DNA from 2 places in the Kocuria sp. JC486 genome. Region 1 is predicted to be linked to the other one. Evidence: riboswitches for the same ligand, from Rfam matches in the RefSeq annotation. Region 1 holds a riboswitch; the other holds the start of a gene.

Region 1 (5,715 bases):
GTGCCGTAGTCGCCGTCGTAGTCGAAGCGGTTGATCAGGCGTTCGTCCAGCAGTGTTTCGGCGGTGTTCGTGCCCCAGATGATGCCCTGGTGGAGGTCGGTGATGCGCACCCGGTCGTTCTTGGCGTAGAAGGCGAACAGCAGCTGATCCAGTGACTTGGTCATGTGGTAGATCGAGCCCGGGTTGGTCGGGTACAGGATCTGCGTCTCGATGTTGTCCCTGCCCTCGTGGGGGATCTCCACGTCCAGGTAGCCCTCGGGGATCTTCATCCCGGCGGTTCCGTACCCGTAGACGCCCATGGTGCCCAGGTGCACCACGTGAACGTCCAGGTCGGATTCGACAATGGCAGCCAGGAGGTTGTGGGTCGCGTTGACGTTGTTGTCCACGGTGTAACGCTTGGTGCGGGGCGTCTTCATCGAGTAGGGAGCGGCACGCTGTTCCGCGAAGTGCACCACGGCGTCCGGACGTTGGGTGACCAACAGGTCGAGCAACCCCTCGTAGTCCTGAGCCACGTCCAGGTGCACGTGATCGATCACGTTGCCCGTGACCTCGGTCCAGGCGTGCAGCCGTTCGACCAGGGGACGGATCGGGGTCAGGGACTGGGCATCGAGTTCGTCGTCGATGCGCCGCCGCGAGAGATTGTCCACGATGACGACGTCGTGGCCCTTGTTGGAAAGGTGCAGTGCGGCCGGCCAGCCGCAGAATCCGTCGCCGCCGAGGATTGCGATCTTCACGTGGTCTCCGTTTCGTGCATGTGTCCGGTCAGTGCCTTCACGTCGCGCCATCCGTGCACGGTGGTGCGTGCTGCCCGGCGGTACTCCGCTGCCCACGGATGCCGAGTCACTCAATTCTGGCAGATGGGCTCACCTGTGCCCGGGGGAATCTCTGGGGCGCGATCAGGTGGCTCGACGAATCCAGTCCACCGGGCAATGGCCTCCTCGGTGAGCGACCTGCAGTCGCGAGCAGGAGAGCAGCCGATCCAGCCGGTGTGCGTGGGCGACGGGGACCACAGGATCGTCCTCGGAATGCACGATCACGACGTCCAGATCGGCCAGCGCCCTGTCCGCATGGATCGGCAACGCCCATTGAGGTCCCCACCAGGGGTGGGATTCGTCGGTTGCGTGACCTGGGCCCGGCGCTTCCCAGAAGGGCGCAGCCACGATGACCGTCCGGCGCAGCATGGTCGGCCGTCGCAGACACAGGAAACGTAGGGCCTCGGACCCGCCCAGGGAGTGGCCCACGAGGATCCAGGGCTCGTCGGGCAGCTCACGGATCGCACGGGCGATTTCGTGCTGCCACAGTTGCGCGGAATCCGGGCGGTCGGTCGGCGGGAGCTGTGGGGCGATGATCTCGGCGTCCGGCCAGTGGGCACGGAGTTCCCGGGCGATCTCGTCGTCCGGGCCGTCGTCGTCACCTGCGCCGTGCAGGTACAGAATGCGGTTGACCATGTGAGGCTCCTTCTGCGCGTCCAGTGTTCCCGGACACCCTGCTGGTAAGTGTTCTTAGAGTTTCGCACTTCCCAGGAGCGCAGTCACCGGATTGGCCGAAGATGTGCTCTGGCAGGGGAGGTTGGTGGCGGTTGACCGGGCTGTGGTGGAATCACCTCGACGGGCGGGGGCAGCGCCGGCCCTGGAGCGGGGCGTCGTGACGGGAGGAAGGGCGAGCGTGGCTGAGGCGACTCGTGTGGCCGCTCACGGTCTGGACGTCCCCGGGCCCGTGGGCGACCGGGACCTGGCGGTCGATGCCGCCCGCGTGGGAGCCCTTGTCCTGGTGGTCTGCGCGCACGTCCTGCTGGTCACGCTGGTCACGGTTCCGGGGACCGGGGGCGTTTCCCTGACCATGGCACCCACCCGTCACTCGTGGTTCTGGTGGTTCTCGTGGATCGTCCAGATCATGCCGCTGTTCTTCGTGGTGGGTGGGTTCTCCTCCGCGGTCTCCTGGGCCCGGTTCGCCGACGGCCCGGGTGCCTCGGTCGGTGCCAAGGCACTGTGCTGGATCCGGGGGCGACTGCTCAGACTGGCCCAACCGGCCGCCGTTCTCTGGGTGTCCTTGGCGGTCGTGACAGCTGGTGCACTGGCGGCCGGGGCGCCGGTGGGGGAGGTTCGCCTGGCGCTCTCGGGGTTGGGGATGCACCTGTGGTTCCTGGGTGCTTACGCACTGTGCCTGGCCCTCGTGCCCCTGACCCATGCTGCGCATCGCCGCCATCCGTACCTGAGCCTGGGGGCCTTGTTGGTGGTGTGTGCAGCCGCTGAGATTCCGCGGTTGGTCACCGGAGACCATTGGTGGGGGCTGTTGTCCCTCGGGCCCGTCTGGGTGACGATCCATCAACTGGGCTATTTCCGGGCGGACGGCACCGCGGCGCGTGCTCGCGGCCCGGTCATGGTCCTCGCCGCCGGCGCCGGGTACCTGGCACTGTGGGCCTTGGTCAGCACGGGCTGGTGGGTGCGGGACATGTTGGCCGGTCTCAATCCACCGAGTCTGACGCTTGTCGTGCTGGGCTTCAGCCAGGCCTGCCTCCTGCAGGCGCTGACCCCGGCCCTGTCCCGCCTCATGTCTTGGCGACCCGTCCAGGCAGCGGCCTGGCTCATCGGATCCCGGCCCGTGACCCTTTACCTGTGGCACCTGCCCGTCATCGTCCTGGTGATGTCCGTGTGGTGGTTGTCGAACGCTCCCGAACCGGAACCGGCCAGCGGCCGCTGGTGGCTGTGGCGGATACCGTTGGCGCTCATCTGCTGGGCGGGGTCGCTGGCCGTCGTCCGGATGTTCGGTCGGTGGGAGACGACGGCGGTCCTGCCGCCCGCCACGCGTGCCCGGGCGCTCGCCGTCGTACCTTCCACGCCCCACTACGCGGCCGTCGTCCTTGCGGTGATTCTGCTGATAGTGCCGGTGGTCCTGGAGATCCGGTTCCTGCTCAACCCGGTCCTGGTGACCGTGGGTGCGGTGGCCTACTTGGCCGCCGCGGTTCTCTTGCGGTGGGCCCCTGACCTGCGCCGGCCTGCCGACGCACCCGAAGGCGAAGCGTCCCTACAGACTGAGCAGCGGCGAAACATGTGACGCAACATCGCCGAAGTGGGATAGGCTGAGCGGGCTTCACGAGATGCGTTCGCCAAGCTCCGACTTGAGCGCACACCAACCCCATGTTCACGGGTGGTTCGGATGACGAAGCGGCCTGCACCGCCCGCAGCGCACGAACAACTCCGTGGGTGACCGTGCAGGTCAAGAGCACCAACCCACTGGAGGTACCGAGATGACGCTCTCGCCCTCGGCAACCATCAACGGCTCGTCCTCGTTGGCCACTCGGCAGATCCATGCCGGTCGCGGCGGTTCGGCCGATTCGCCCACCCAGGCGACCCTTCCCGTGCCGATCTACCAGTCCTCGGCCTTCGAGTTCCCCGATCACGCGTCCGCGGCGGCCATGTTCGCTCAGACCCAGCCGGGCTTCACCTACTCCCGTACCGGTAACCCGACCGTGGCTGTTCTGGAAGCGCGCTCCGCTGATCTGGAGGGCGGGATCGCGGGTCTCGCCCTGGGGTCGGGTCAGTCCGCTGTTGCCGCCGCACTGTTGGCGCTGGTGAGCACCGGGCCCGGCAAGCACCTGGTCGTCTCGGAGAAGATCTACGGCGGCACCGTGGACCTCCTGGGCGACACCCTGGCCGACCTCGGCGTCACCGTGACCTACGTGGACCCGACGGACGCCTCCCAGTGGGCCGCGGCCGTCACCGATCAGACTCGAGGATTCTTCCTGGAATCCATCGGCAACCCGCTGTCCACTCTGGCCGACCTCGACGCCATTGCCGAGGTCGCACACGAGGCCGGTGTTCCCGTGGTCGTGGACAACACACTGGCCACGCCGGTCCTGTACCGCCCCATCGAACACGGGGCGGACATCGTGGTCCACTCGGCCACCAAGTACTTCGGGGGCCACGGCACGGCGCTGGCCGGGGTCATCGTGGACGCCGGGCGGTTCGACTGGGAGGCCCGGCCCGAGCGGTGGCCGCAGTTCACGAGCCCGCGTGAGCGGTGGGGCCACCAGAGCCTCGTGGACAAGTGCCGCGGGGGCTCAGCTTTCCTCCACCTGTGCCGTGCCAAGTTCGTCCACGACCTCGGCCTCACCCTGTCGCCGTTCAACGCCTCCCAGATCATCCAAGGAATGGAGACCCTGGACCTGCGGGTGCGCAGGCACAGTGATTCCGCGGCACGGATCGCACGGTTCCTGGACGGCCACCCGGCTGTCCGGCGGGTGCACCACCCCGTCGTCGAATCCTCCGTGGATCACCGGATCGCGGAACGGGACTATCCTTCGGGGACGGGCGCGGTGTTCGCCTTCGAACTCAACTGCGGCCCCGAGCGCGTGCCGGAATTCGTGGACTCGTTGCGCCTGTTCAAGCTGGTGGCCAACATCGGTGACGTCCGGTCACTCGTCGCCCACCCGGCGGCCATGACGCACTGTCGCCTGACCGAGGAGCAGCGGTTGGCCGGTGGCATCACGTGGGAGACGCTGCGTCTGTCCATCGGTTTGGAAGCCGTCGAGGACCTGATCGCCGACCTGCAGTCCTCCCTGGACGAACTGCAGAGGACCAGCCCCGCCTCGGCACGGACCTCGGACGTCGAGTCCGCGCAGGAGGCGCGGGCATGAGCGGGTTCACCACGCGGGCGGTCCACGCCGGGCAGGAACCCGACCGCCTCACGGGTGCCGTGATTCCGCCGATCTACCAGACCTCCACCTTTGTCCAGGACGGCATCAACGTCCTGCGGGACGGACACGAGTACTCGCGGGGGTCCAACCCGACCCGCAACGGTTTCGAGGAGCAACTGTGCGCCCTGGAAGGTGGGTTCCGGGCGTTCTCGTTCGCCTCGGGGATTGCCGCGGAGGACGCCTTGCTGCGCGCCCTGCTGCGCCCCGGGGACCACGTGATCCTGGGCGGTGACGGGTACGGCGGGACGAACAGGCTGATCTCCAGGGTCCTGGCTCCCTGGCAGGTTGCACATTCGCCCGTGGACGTCACCAACCCCGACGCGGTTCGCGGAGCCTTCACGGACAAGACCCGTGTGCTCTGGGTGGAAACACCCACGAACCCGCTGTTGGGGATCGCCGATCTGGCGACGCTGGCGCAGCTCGCCCACGACCACGGAACGCTGCTGGTCGTGGACAACACCTTTGCCTCGCCCTATCTCCAGCGTCCTTTCGAATTCGGCGCCGACGTCGTGGTGCACTCCACGACCAAGTACGTGGGCGGCCATTCGGACGTGCTGGGCGGCGCCGTCGTCGTCACGGACAAGGCCTGGGAGGTTGCCGAGGTCAACGGGTTCTCGCCCGGAGCCACCCTTGCTGAACTGCTGGCCTTCCAGCAGTTCGCGGGGGGAGCGGTCTCCGGCCCGCAGGACAGCTACCTGGCCGCACGCGGACTGAAGACGCTGGCCCTTCGCATGGAGCGACACCAGGCCAATGCCGGGCGGATCGCGCAATGGCTCACCGAGCGACCGGAGGTGGCGGAGGTCCTGTACCCGGGGCTGCCGGACCACCCGGGACACGAATTGGCGGCGCGGCAGATGGACGGCTTCGGCGGAATGGTGTCCTTCCGGCTCGCGGCCGGAGAGGCGGCCGCGCGCCGATTCGCGGAGTCCACGCACATGTACAAGCTCTCCGTGTCCCTGGGCGGAGTCGAGTCCCTGATCTGCTGGCCTTCGGAAATGACCCACGGGTGCGTCGTCGGC
Region 2 (5,715 bases), on a different contig from region 1:
GGGGCGGACGAAGTTGACCACCAGGTTGATCGCGGTGTTCACGGCCCGGCTCGCGTAGAGGTTGCCGGGGCGCGTCACGTACAGGGCAACGCCGAAGAAAAGACCGATCAGGCCGGCGATCACCATGGTCAGCGCGACCATGTAGAGGGTCTCGCCGATGGCGGTCAGCAGTTGGGGGCCGAGGACGGACCAGTTCATGCCGAAACCTCCTTCACGGTTGTCAGCTGGGAGAGTTCGTCGATCGTCCGGTCGACCTCGTGCCGCTCACCGGTGAGGTCCACGGTCAGGGACCCGAAGGACTGACGCTGCAGGACGGAGACTCCCCCGAACACGATCTGGAACTGCACCCCGCGGGCGGCGGCAGCGGACAGGACGGACCCCACGTCCACGCCTTCACGAACGTCGACGACGACCAGCCGCCCCTTGCTCTGTTCGCTCAGGTAGCTCAGTTCTTCGCTGTCGGGTTCGTCGTGGCTCACCGTGGCCACGAACTTTCGGGCGGTGTCCGTTTCCGGTGCGGAGAACACCCGCGCCGTGGGTCCTTCTTCGACCACACGACCGCTGTCCATGACGGCGACCCGGTCGGCGATCGAGCGCACCACGTCCATTTCGTGGGTGATCAGCACCACGGTGATGCCGAACTCACGGTTGGCCCGGCGCAGCAGGTTCAGGACCTCCTGCGTGGTTTCGGGGTCCAGCGCGGAGGTGGATTCGTCCGCCAGCAGGATCTTGGGCTGGGCGGCCAGCGCGCGGGCGATTCCCACGCGCTGCTTCTGTCCGCCCGAGAGCTGCTCGGGGTAGTTTCCCGCACGTTCGGACAGTCCGACGAAGCGGAGCAGTTCCTCAACCCGCGCCTTGCGCTTGTCCTTGGACCACCCCGCGCGCACCAACGGGTACTCGACGTTGCCCGCGACCGTCCGGGAGGTGAAGAGGTTGAACTGCTGGAAAATCATGCCGATCTCCCGGCGAATCGGGGCCAGTTGTTCCTCGGTCCGCCCGTCGACGCGCTGCCCGTCGACCTCCACGACACCCCCGGTGACGGGCTCCAAGCCGTTGATCAGGCGCACCAGCGTCGACTTGCCCGCACCGGAGTACCCGATGACCCCGTAGATCTCACCGCGACGGATCGACAGCGTGACGCCGTCCACCGCCGTGACCTCTCGGCGCAGTTTGCCCTTGCCCGTTTCGAACGTCTTGATGGCGTCCTCGAACCGGACGATCACCTCGGCGTCCTCACCGGGCCGCACGCGGGGAGTAGCCGTCGCCGCAGAACTCACTTCTGGAGGTCCTTCTGGTAGTCGGCGAGGATCTGGTCCAGCTCTTCGCGCGGCAGGTCCAGGGACACGGCGGTGTCCTTGGACTCCTTGGCCTCGGCCTCCAGAACGGCGTCCGAGTGGAAGAGTTCGGCAACCTTGTTCAGGGTCTCGTCGTCGGCGTTCTCGGCCGTGGTGGTGAACAGGTTGACGTAGGGGTAGGAGCTCTCCTCACCGACGCCGTCCTCCGCGAGCGCTTCCTCGGGGTTGAGGTCGGCGCGCTCCAGGAAGTCGTTGTTGACCACGGACGCGGCCACCGAGTCGAGGGACAGGACGGTCTGCTCGGCGGAGACCGGCGTGACCTTGACCTTCGACTTCTCGGTGTCGACGTCGGTCTCGGCGGGCGCCGTCGTGTCGGAGGTGAACTCGACCAGGCCCTTGGATTCCAGCAGGAGCAGGGCGCGGGTCTGGTTGATGGAGTCGTTGGGGATGGCGATCTCGTCGCCGTCCTTGATCTGGTCCAAGGAGTCGTACTGGTTGGAGTACAGGCCCATCGGGTAGATCGACGTGGAAACGATCGGCGTGATGTCGTCCCCTGCGCTGTTGTTGTAATCCGCCAGGTAGGCGATGTGCTGGAACCGGGCCATGTCGATGTCGCCGTTGGCGGTGGCAGGGTTGACCTGGCTGTAGTCACCGAACTCGCGCAGTTCCACGGTGATGCCTTCTTCGGCGGCGGCTTCGACGATGGCCTCGTCCACCGGGGAGGACCCGATCACGCCCAGGGTGACGACTTCGTCGTCGTAGGGGCCTTCGTTGCTGTTGGAACCACCGCAGCCGGCCAGGGTGAGGCCCAGGACGGAGGTCAGAGCCAATGCGGAAACTCGGTAAGCGCGCATGGAGGGTATGCCTTTCGTTCGTGATGCAGGGGTCCGGGACCGTGCCGCATGCACGAAGGATGATCAGAAGGCGCCCGAGGAAGGCTCATTTCTCGATGTTCGTGCTTGCCGCAGGTCCGTTGACCGGAGCCGGATGTTCATCTGGGGCACCCCACCACGTCAGAGGGTTGCCGCCCGGTCAGCCAGAGCTTTTCGCCGGGACTCGTCATCCATTGCGCGAAATCCTAACATCGTGCGGCCCGTGGCCGTTGCGCACAGCAATGATCGACACAACGTGGGCAACTTCACATGAACGCGATGTGTGGACCACAGGCCCGGAACCCCCACCGACCTGGGCGTACGGCATACGCGCACATGAAACACAGATGAACACAGAGATACCCAAGGAAACCATCTGCAACCCGAGTGAACCACAGACGGAGATTCCGTAGCTTCGGAAGTGAACGTGAGGACGCGTCTGACCCGAGAAGTGGCCTCACACGGATTGCACGGGCACCGGATCCGGGCCCCTGCCCACGGAGGAGGACCACATGACCGCCCAGACCACAGACCGCCCCGTTCACGACGAGGGTTTCGACCCCGCCGCGCAAGCCTGGCGGGGTTTCCAGGCAGGTCCGTGGCAGGACTCGATCGACGTCCGCGACTTCATCCAGCGCAACTACACACCCTACGACGGCGACTCCGCTTTCCTGGAAGGTGCCACGGCTCGGACCACCGGCATCTGGCAGAAGCTGCTGGAGATGTTCCCGGCCGAGCGCGAGAAGGGCGTCTACGACGTCGATGCCACCACGCCCTCGACCATCACCTCCCACAAGCCCGGTTACATCGATGCCGAGCAGGAGATCGTCGTCGGCCTGCAGACCGATGCTCCCCTCAAGCGCGCGATCATGCCCAACGGCGGGTGGCGCATGGTCAAGAATTCCCTGGAGACCTACGGCTACCCCGTGGATCCCACGCTCGAGAAGATCTACTCGACCTATCGCAAGACCCACAACGACGGGGTCTTCGACGTCTACTCCCCCAACGTGCGCGCAGCACGGTCCTCCCACGTGGTGACCGGCCTGCCGGACGCCTACGGCCGCGGTCGCATCATCGGCGACTACCGGCGCGTGGCCCTCTACGGCGTGGACGCCCTGGTGGAGGGCAAGCAGCGCGAGCGTGCCGAACTCGACCTCTACGCCGCGGACGAGAAGGTCATCCGCGAGCGCGAGGAGAACGCGGAGCAGATCCGCGCGCTGCGTGAGCTCCAGGAGATGGCAGCCTCCTACGGGTTCGACATCTCCAAGCCCGCAACCAACGCGACAGAAGCCGTGCAGTGGCTGTACTTCGCCTACCTGGGCGCGGTCAAGGAGCAGAACGGCGCGGCCATGTCCTTCGGGCGCAACACGGCGTTCCTGGACGTGTACTTCTCCCGCGACCTGGCTGACGGGGTGCTGACGGAATCGGAAGTCCAGGAGATCGTGGACGACCTGGTGATCAAGCTGCGGATCGTGCGCTTCCTGCGGACCCCGGAGTACGACCAGCTGTTCTCGGGGGACCCCACCTGGGTCACCGAATCCATCGGCGGCATGGGTGCCGACGGGCGGACCCTGGTCACCAAGACCTCTTTCCGGTTCCTGCAGACCCTCTACAACCTGGGACCCGCCCCGGAACCGAACCTGACGGTCTTCTGGTCCGCGGACCTTCCGGAAGGCTTCAAGCGCTACTGCGCCCAGGTTTCGATCGACACGTCCGCCATCCAGTTCGAATCGGACGAACTGATCCGCGGTGCCTGCGGTGACGACGCCGCCATCGCCTGCTGCGTCTCCCCCATGACCGTGGGCAAGCAGATGCAGTTCTTCGGAGCCCGCGTGAACGTGGCCAAGTCCCTGCTGTACGCGATCAACGGTGGCCGCGACGAGATCTCCGGGAAGCAAATCGCTCCGGAGTCCCCCGCCGTCGTCGGTGAGGTGCTGGAGTTCGACGACGTGTGGGAGAAGTTCCTGGTCACGTTGGACTGGCTCGCCGCGACGTACGTGGAGGCCCTGAACTGCATCCACTACATGCACGACAAGTACGCCTACGAGCGCCTGGAGATGGCGCTGCACGACCGCAACGTGCTGCGCACCATGGCCTGCGGCATTGCCGGGCTCTCCGTGACCGCGGATTCGCTGTCCGCCATCAAGTACGCAACGGTTCGACCGGTCCGTGACCAGTCCGGTTTGGTCACCGACTACCAGATCGACGGCGAATTCCCGGCCTACGGCAACGACGACGACCGGGTGGACGAGATCGCGGTCAAGATCGTGCACGAGTTCATGGAGCGCGTCCGCCGCCACCCCACCTACCGGGACGCGGTGCACACCCAGTCGGTCCTGACAATCACCTCCAACGTGGTCTACGGCAAGAAGACCGGTAACACCCCGGACGGTCGACGCGCGGGCGAGCCGTTCGCTCCGGGTGCCAACCCCTCCAACGGGCGGGACACTCACGGGATGTTGGCCTCTGCACTGTCGGTGGCCAAGCTGCCCTTCGCCGAGGCCATGGACGGCATTTCCCTGACCAACACGGTGGTTCCCTCCGGTTTGGGCCGCACCAAGGACGAGCAGATCACCAACCTGGCGGGTCTGCTGGATGCCCAGAACGTTTCCGACGGCTACCACATGAACGTCAACGTATTGAACCGGGAGACCCTGGAGGACGCCATGGCTCACCCGGAGAACTACCCGCAGCTGACGGTGCGGGTCTCCGGGTACGCCGTGAACTTCGTTCGCCTGACCCGCGAGCAGCAGTTGGACGTCCTGTCGCGCACGTTCCACGACCGCGTCTGATCAGGATTCCGTAGATGCGCGGAACCCGTACCACCAACCCCCGGTTCACGCCGTCGGAGGGCTCGGTCACAGCACTGCGCCCCACCGACGCCGTGACCCCGCGGGCGGCCCAGGATCTCCCGCTCCCCCGACGCCGCGGCACAGCGTCGGGGTTGCCCGAGACCCTGGGCGACCTGCACCGAGAACTCCTGCCTCTGGACGCGGACGGGCGCCCCCTACACCACGAAAAGGTCCAGGCCCTGCACGCCGGCCTCATGGGCTCGATCCATTCGTGGGAACTGGTCACGGCGGTGGACGGGCCAGGAACCCGGATGACGCTGTTCCTCTCCGGCTGCCCGTTGCAGTGTCAGTACTGCCACAACCCGGACACCATGCAGCTCAAGAACGGAACCCTGCAGTCCGCCGAGGAGGTGCTCAAACGGATCAGGCGCTACCGGAAGGTCTTTTCCGCCTCCGGCGGTGGGCTGACCATTTCAGGTGGTGAGCCGCTGTTCCAGCACAAGTTCGTGCGCCGGATCCTGCGCGGGACGAAGGAGATGGGCGTCCACACGGCGCTGGACACCTCCGGATTCCTGGGACGGGTTGCCGACGACGAACTGCTCGCCGACGTCGACTTGGTGCTGTTGGACGTCAAGTCGGGCAACGAGGCCACGTACCACGAGACGACCGGCCGGTCCTTGGCCCCGACGATCGCGTTCGGTGATCGTTTGGCCGCCTTGAACAAGCCGATCTGGGTCCGGTTCGTCCTGGTCCCGG

The links. Region 1 has a riboswitch for S-adenosylmethionine ahead of GWK18_RS12365 (aminotransferase class I/II-fold pyridoxal phosphate-dependent enzyme). Riboswitches for the same ligand answer to the same signal wherever they lie in the genome.
Region 2: linked by a shared signal. The riboswitch ahead of GWK18_RS05910 (MetQ/NlpA family ABC transporter substrate-binding protein) and the one ahead of GWK18_RS12365 (aminotransferase class I/II-fold pyridoxal phosphate-dependent enzyme) in region 1 are both predicted to bind S-adenosylmethionine.

The regions. Positions count from the first base shown of each region.
Region 1 covers NZ_JAAOZS010000035.1:5,680-11,394, reverse strand. Annotated here, with positions in the region: gene GWK18_RS12380 (NAD-dependent epimerase/dehydratase family protein) at 1-734, opposite strand, end outside; gene GWK18_RS12375 (alpha/beta fold hydrolase) at 897-1,448, opposite strand; gene GWK18_RS12370 (acyltransferase) at 1,666-3,054, shown strand; SAM riboswitch class IV at 3,089-3,198, shown strand; gene GWK18_RS12365 (aminotransferase class I/II-fold pyridoxal phosphate-dependent enzyme) at 3,248-4,636, shown strand; gene GWK18_RS12360 (cystathionine gamma-synthase) at 4,633-5,715, shown strand, end outside.
Region 2 covers NZ_JAAOZS010000008.1:23,997-29,711, reverse strand. Annotated here, with positions in the region: gene GWK18_RS05920 (methionine ABC transporter permease) at 1-198, opposite strand, end outside; gene GWK18_RS05915 (methionine ABC transporter ATP-binding protein) at 195-1,277, opposite strand; gene GWK18_RS05910 (MetQ/NlpA family ABC transporter substrate-binding protein) at 1,274-2,149, opposite strand; SAM riboswitch class IV at 2,246-2,359, opposite strand; gene pflB (formate C-acetyltransferase) at 2,680-4,959, shown strand; gene pflA (pyruvate formate-lyase-activating protein) at 4,974-5,715, shown strand, end outside.